Regions from separate parts of the Kitasatospora sp. NPDC085464 genome, predicted to be linked through region 2. Evidence: riboswitches for the same ligand, from Rfam matches in the RefSeq annotation. Region 2 holds a riboswitch; the other holds the start of a gene.
What was found. A riboswitch is a leader RNA that binds a small molecule or an ion and turns the genes downstream of it on or off. The one in region 2 is predicted to bind cobalamin.
Positions count from the first base shown of each region.

Region 1 (3,394 bases), on a different contig from region 2:
CGGAGGCGGCGCGCTACGACATCGAGCACCTCGCCGACCACTTCGGCGTCGGCTACGAGACCGTCTGCCACCGCCTCAGCACCCTCCAGCGCTCAGGCCTGCGCGGCGTGCCGTTCTCGTTCGTCCGCGTCGACCGGGCCGGCAACGTCTCCAAGCGGCAGTCCGCCACGCCCTTCCACTTCTCCCGCACCGGCGGCACCTGCCCGCTGTGGAACGTCTACGACGCCTTCGCCTCACCCGGCCGGGTCCACGTCCAGGTCGCCGCCATGCCCGACGGCCGCCGCTACCTCTGGACCGCCCGCGCCGTCACCCGCTCACCCGGCGGCTGGGGCCGCCCCGGCAAGACCTTCGCCATCGGCCTCGGCTGCGAGATCCGCCACGCCGGACGGCTGGTGTACTCGGCCGGCCTCGCCCTCGGCGACGAGAGCGTCGCCACCCCGATCGGCCTCGGCTGCAAGGTCTGTGAACGTCCCGCCTGCCCCCAGCGCTCCGCCCCGGCCATCGGCCGTCCGCTGGCCGTCGACGAGCGCACCAGCACCTTCGTCCCCTACGCCGCGGTACCCGACCCCCGGAGCTGACGGCCGGAAACGGCGGCTCCGTCCTCGTCCCGGGAACGCCGGAGGCCGGTCGGGGCGACGTGGTGTCGTCTCGACCGGCCTCCGGTGTGGTGACGGTGGGACGGTGCGTGCCTCAGTGTGCGGAGGCGGCGGTCTCCGGGCTGGTCTCCGGCGTTGCGACGGCGGCCGCGGTCGCCGGCTTCGGGTTGAGGAGTCGTTCGGCGAGGTGGCCGAAGAGCAGTCCGAAGGAGGTCCAGAGGGTGAGCTGGATGGCGAGTGCGGCGAGGCGGAACTGCCAGAGGAGGGTGGCCGAGAAGTCCTCGGGGACCTCGTTGATGGCGGGCAGGAAGGCGTAGGCGAGGCCGATGGCCACGGCGAAGCCGAGGACGGCGACGACGGTGGCGTACCAGGTGCCCAGGCGTGGTGCGAGGCGCTTGCCGACGATCACCGCGGCGACCGCCAGCAGCACGCTGAGCGCCATCATCAGGAAGTACAGCGTGGTGCGCTTGCCGATGGTCTCCGGGTCGCCCACCGACGGCGGGTTGGCCGGGTACTTGAGGAACGGCACGACGTAGACCGCGACGAGTGCGACGCCGGACAGCAGGGCTGCGGCGGCGCGCGGGGAGAAGCGGCCGATGCGGCCGAGGGCGAAGCAGTAGGCGAGGGCGGCGATGCCGCCGAGGGCGACGCCGTAGAGGAGGATGCCGGTGGCCAGGCCCGCGGTGGACTGCAGGGAGCGGCTGACGATCTCCATCTCGGGTGCGCCGGGGGCGGCGTGGGCGTCCTCGTAGGCGATGGCTGCGTCCACGCGGGGTTCGCCGAGCAGGTAGGCGACGATGAGGGCGAGCAGGCCGGCGGCGAGGCCGGCGAGCATGCCGCGGACGAGCAGGGATCTGACGTTCACGGAGTTCACTGGTCTGTTTCCCCTGTTTTCCTGGTCAGTGGCAGGGGAAGCCGAGCAGGTGGCGGCCGTCGTGGACCCACTCGTGGACGTCTTCGCCGGAGATGAGGGAGGTGGCGCCCTGCTCGGCGCCGACGAAGTAGATCAGGGTCATCAGCAGGATGCCGAAGAAGACGGCCCAGGGCAGGATGGCCTTGACGGAGATGGGGGTGACCGCCGGGGCGGTGGGGGCTGCGGGGGCGATGGGGTGAGCCATGGCCGACCTCCTCTGGGAACACGCGTCCCGTTTCGGTGGAGCACGGACGGCAGGGCGGGTCTGACTCGCCGGGCCGAGGCGGGGGCCAGGGCTACGGCTTCACAGTGGCGCGACCGTGCCGGAGTCTCACCGGGCTTCCGCGCTCTGCCGTCTTCAGTTGTCGCAGGGACGGTACCGTGTCGCGAACGTCCGGCCAAGGGGCTTGACAGGGGGCTCACGGGCGCGCACCCGGCGCGTCGGACGGCGGGAGCACCGGTACGCACACGCGCGAAGGCCCAGTTCGGGGCAGGGAGGGGGACGGGTGACCGTCCGCGTGATCTTCATCGCACCGTCGATCGGAGCCGAACTGCGGGAGGCGAGATTCGGCGACGACGCCCCGCCGGAGGAGGCGGGCCTGGCCGCCGCCCGCGCGGCAGCCGCTGCGCTGCCCCCGGCGGCCCGTTCCTTCACCTCGCCCTCGGCGCGCTGCCGGCTGACCGCGGAGGCCCTCGGCCTCGCCGCCGAGCCGGCCGCGTCGCTGGCGGACCTGGACGTGGCCGCCTGGCGCGGGCAGCGACTGGAGGACGTCGCGGCCCGGGACCCGCAGGCGGTGTCGCGCTGGCTGACCGACCCGGAGGCGGCCCCGCACGGCGGGGAGTCGGTCACAGCGCTGTGCGCACGGGTGGGCGGCTGGCTGAACGGGCTGGCCGGGGACGGCGGGCGGGTCCTGGCGGTGGCCGAACCCGCGGTCGTCCGGGCCGCGGTGGTACGGGCGCTCGACCTGCCACCGACGGCGTTCTGGCGCCTCGACGTCCGGCCGCTGTCGGCCACCGAGCTGTCCGGCCGCGCTGGCCGCTGGAACCTGCTCTGCGGGACGGCTCTGATGCCGGTGTGACGGTGCCGTCGTGAGGGTGCGGGCAGGGTGCCGTCGGTGAGCGGCAGGACCAGTCGATCGGCTGTGGGCTACAGCGGCAGCTCGACCACCACGGGCCGGTGGTCCGAGACCGGCGTCCTCGGGGCCCGCGCCGGCAGGGACGGGTGCGGCCCGAGCCCGGTGGCGAGCACGTGGTCGAGCTGCACCAGGGGGCGGTGCGACGGGAAGGTGCGGACGCGGGCAAGGCGGCGCCAGCCCGGCCGGGCCGACAGACCGGCGGTCTGCGGCGTCGGAGTCGCGCGCGCCGGGGGAGTCGAGGGCGCCGACGGTGTCCAAGGCGTCGGCGGTGTCGAAGGCGTCGCGCGCTTCGACGGAGCGAGGAACTCGGCCGCGCCGAGGGTGGCCGCGGGGATCGCGCCGGGGATGTTGAAGTCGCCCAGCAGCACGTGCGGCCGGGGCAGGCCGGCGATCCAGCGGTGTACGGCGAGGAGTTGGCGGAGGTTCCACCCCGGGACGAACGACAGGTGCAGCGCCACCGCGGTGAACGGGCCGCGCCGCCCCTCCAGGACGGCGGCCAGTGCCACGCGCGGATGGTCGCGGATCACCCTGAGGCCCGTGCGTCCGGACACCGGCAGGGGCACGGCGACGGGCGGTGCGCCGAACGGCCGGGCCCGCCAGCCCAGGACGGGCAGCCGGGACAGCAGCGCGATGCCGTGCGAGGGGAGCTCGCCGTCCTGCCCGACGCCCTTCGGCCCGTACACCCGCAGCCCCGGTTCGGACCGGTCGGGGGCCCAGGTCCGCCCCGGCCCGGACCGGGCGTGGAACGC
Region 1 is NZ_JBITTM010000007.1:233,456-236,849, forward strand. It holds gene ACIGG8_RS08620 (short-chain fatty acyl-CoA regulator family protein) at 1-578, shown strand, start outside; gene ACIGG8_RS08625 (CbtA family protein) at 691-1,470, opposite strand; gene ACIGG8_RS08630 (CbtB-domain containing protein) at 1,496-1,714, opposite strand; cobalamin riboswitch at 1,750-1,908, opposite strand; gene ACIGG8_RS08635 (histidine phosphatase family protein) at 2,016-2,588, shown strand; gene ACIGG8_RS08640 (endonuclease/exonuclease/phosphatase family protein) at 2,657-3,394, opposite strand, start outside.
Region 1: another riboswitch for cobalamin. It lies ahead of ACIGG8_RS08630 (CbtB-domain containing protein); the one in region 2 lies ahead of ACIGG8_RS23240 (HoxN/HupN/NixA family nickel/cobalt transporter).

Region 2 (3,394 bases):
GGCGGCTCAGCGAGCGGTCGGTGAGCGGGCGCAGGGCGGCCGGGTCCCGCTTGCCCAGGGCCAGTTCGAGCTGGGCGGCGAGGTCGCCGTCGGGGTCGAGCACGGGCGCGGCCTGTCCGAAGGCGTGGCCGGGGGAGCGCGGGTCGAGTTCGGCGGCGCCGGTGGCGACCAGCACGGTGGGCCGCTCCAGGGCGGCGCCGTAGACGGAGACCGAGCCGTGGTCGCCGATCAGGCAGTCGGCGGCGACCAGGGCGGCCTGCCAGCCCTGGTGCGGCGGGATCAGGCGCAGGCCCATCCGGCGGGCGGCGTCGAGCAGGGCCTCGGGGTCGTGGCGGCTCCAGATGTTGGGGTGCAGGACGACGGCGACGGTGTACTCGTCGGCGGGCAGCCGGCGGACCAGGCGTTGGGGCAGGTCGGGCCGGCGGCCGAATAACGAGTGCTCGCTCCACGTGGAGTTGACGACGACGAGCCGCCGGCCGTCGACGGCGCCGAGCGCGGCGCGGTAGGCGTCGCGGGAGCGCAGGCTGCGCAGCATCCGGTCGAAGCACGGGTCGCCGACCACCCGGGCGACGTCCAGTGCCTCGGGGCAGGAGACCCGCAGGCGGTCCAGCTGCTCCGGGTGGGAGAGGCCGAGGACGTCCACGAACACCCGCCCGAGGTGGGTGAGTTCCTTGCGGGAGAGGCCGGCGGCGCTGACCGTGTCGCCGGTGGACTCGGTGACCAGGCGGTTGTAGCCGGCGCCGTGCGGGAGTACGACGAGCCGGGCGTCCAGGCGGTGCATGGAGGAGTGCACGGCGCAGGAGACGGCCAGGTCGAAGCGGTGCCGGACGGCGTCCTCCCAGTCCAGCAGGGTGAAGCCGGGCAGGCCGTGCAGGTACTCGTCCAGGGCGCGATCGGCGAAGGCGGAGCCGGGGTTGACGGTGAAGTACCGCTCGACGCCGTCCGGGTGCAGCAGGGTGAGGACGTCCAGGACCCGGGTGGCTGAGGTGAGGGTGCGGGCGACCGCCAGCACGCGGGCCTTGACCGGTCGGGTGTTCCAGCGGTCGGCGGGCCAGGCGTGGGGGTGGGACGGCACACCATGATCGTACTCACCCGGGGTGCCGGTGCGGCCGCGTTTCCCGAGTGTCGGTCAGCCGGCCGCGGCGGTGGGCTCGTGGTGCTCGGCGGCGACGCACTCGTCGAGGAGGGGGCGCATGTCCTGGTCGACGAGCCGGTAGCGCACGACTCGTCCGTCCTTGTCGCCGGTGACCACGCCGGCCGTGCGGAGCAGCCGCAGGGCCTGGGAGACGGCGGGGTCACGCATGCCGGTGGCGACCGCGAGGTCGGTGACGGCGAGCGGGCCCGCCCGGTGGAGGGCGAGCAGCAGGGCGAGCCGTCCGGGGTCGGCGAGCAGCGAGAACCGCTCGGCCCAGGACCGTACGTGCGCGGCGTCACCGATCGCGGCGATGGCCTCGCAGACCCGGTGTCCGTCGATGGTGCGGTGGCCCGCGCGGTCGGCCGGTACGAGATGCATGCGGACATTCTTGCAGGCGGGCGGCTGTGATCCTGGACACCTGCGCAGGTGCGCAGCCTTGCATGGGTCGGGGCCGGGCCCCTACCGTGTAGCCCGCCGTGGTGCTCGGGAAGACCGGTGACGGACCCTCAGGGGTCCGGAGTCCGGAGCGGCCCTCGCCACTGTGATCGGGCCGTTCCCCCGTCCGCGGGGGAGCGCCGTCCGTACCCACGACGTCACTGGGCGCCTCGCGCACCCGGGAAGGCGGGTACGGGCGTGTCCCGTAAGCCAGGAGACCGGCCGCGGCATCTCACGAAGTGATTCCACGAGGTGCTGGAGCGTGATCCGCAGATGACCCTGCCCGAAACCGCCGCCGCGGAGGCCGCGGCGGCTCCCTCCGTGCTGCCCACCTTCCGGTGGCGGCGCGAGGACACCGTCCGCACGGCCGGGCTGATGGGCGTGATCCTGGCCATGCACGTGGTGGCCTTCGGGACGCTCGTCTTCCTGGTGGCACCCGAGCGGTACGCGGTCGGTACCCAGGTCTTCGGGGTGGGCCTGGGTATCACCGCGTACACCCTCGGGATGCGGCACGCCTTCGACGCCGACCACATCGCGGTGATCGACAACACCACCCGCAAGCTGATGGCGGACGGCAAGCGGCCGGTCTCGGTGGGCTTCTGGTTCGCCCTCGGGCACTCCTCGATGGTGGTCATCATGGCCGCCCTGGTGGCGGGCGGCGCGCAGCTGGCGAACACGCTGATGGACGACGAGTCGAGCACGCACAAGTGGCTCGGGGTGGTCGGGACGACGGCCTCCGGCGCGTTCCTGTACCTGATCGGGGCGCTCAACCTGGCGGCGCTGCTCGGGATCCTCAAGGTGTTCCGGGCGATGCGCGCCGGGCAGTACGACGAGGCGGAGCTGGAGGCGCACCTCGACTCGCGCGGCTTCATGGCCCGGGTGCTGAACCGGGCCACCCGGTCGATCACCCGGCCGGGGCAGATGTTCCCGGTCGGCATGGTGCTGGGCCTGGGCTTCGACACCGCGACCGAGGTCACCCTGATGGTGATGGCCGGCTCGGGTGCGGCCGCCGGACTGCCCTGGTACGCGATCGTCTGCCTGCCGCTGCTGTTCGCGGCCGGGATGAGCCTGTTCGACACCCTGGACGGGACGTTCATGAACTTCGCGTACCAGTGGGCCTTCGCCAACCCGGTGCGCAAGGTGTACTACAACCTGACCATCACCGGGCTGTCGATCGCGGTGGCCTTCATCATCGGCACCATCGAGCTGGTCGGTGTGCTGCACGAGAAGTTCGACCTCACCGACCCGGTGAGCGGCTGGATCGCGGACATCTCGCTGGACAACGTCGGCTACGCGATCGCCGGGCTGTTCGTGGTGGTCTGGGCGCTGGCGATCGGGTACTGGAAGCTCGCCCGGGTGGAGAAGCGCTGGGCGCCCGAGGGCTCGTGACGGGTCCGAGCCCGGGGGCATGAGCGCGGCTCATGACGTCGGGCATGAGTGTGACTCATGGGGTCCCATGAGGTCGGCTCATGGCGTCGGGGGCATGAGGCGGGCTCATGGCGTCGGGGCATGAGCGCGGCTCATCCCACTGCCCCATGAGCGCGGCTCATGGGGCAGCGTCATGAGCGCCTCTCATGCGGCCGCGAGCAGCAGCGTTCCCGCGACGGCGAGCCCGGCGCCGACCACCTGGACCGGGCGCAGCCGCTCCTTGAACACCCCGCGTGCCATCAGCGCGGTGACCACGGGGTAGAGCGAGGAGAGGACGGCGGCCACCGTGGCCGAGCCGCGGTGCGAGGCCATCGCGAAGACGGCGTTGGCGACGACGTCGGCGAGACCGACCGCGGTGAGCAGCGGCAGCCGGGCCCGCAGTCCCGGCAGCAGGCC
Region 2 is NZ_JBITTM010000026.1:67,113-70,506, reverse strand. It holds gene ACIGG8_RS23250 (hypothetical protein) at 1-1,075, opposite strand, end outside; gene ACIGG8_RS23245 (metalloregulator ArsR/SmtB family transcription factor) at 1,130-1,513, opposite strand; cobalamin riboswitch at 1,596-1,812, shown strand; gene ACIGG8_RS23240 (HoxN/HupN/NixA family nickel/cobalt transporter) at 1,844-2,959, shown strand; gene ACIGG8_RS23235 (DMT family transporter) at 3,143-3,394, opposite strand, start outside.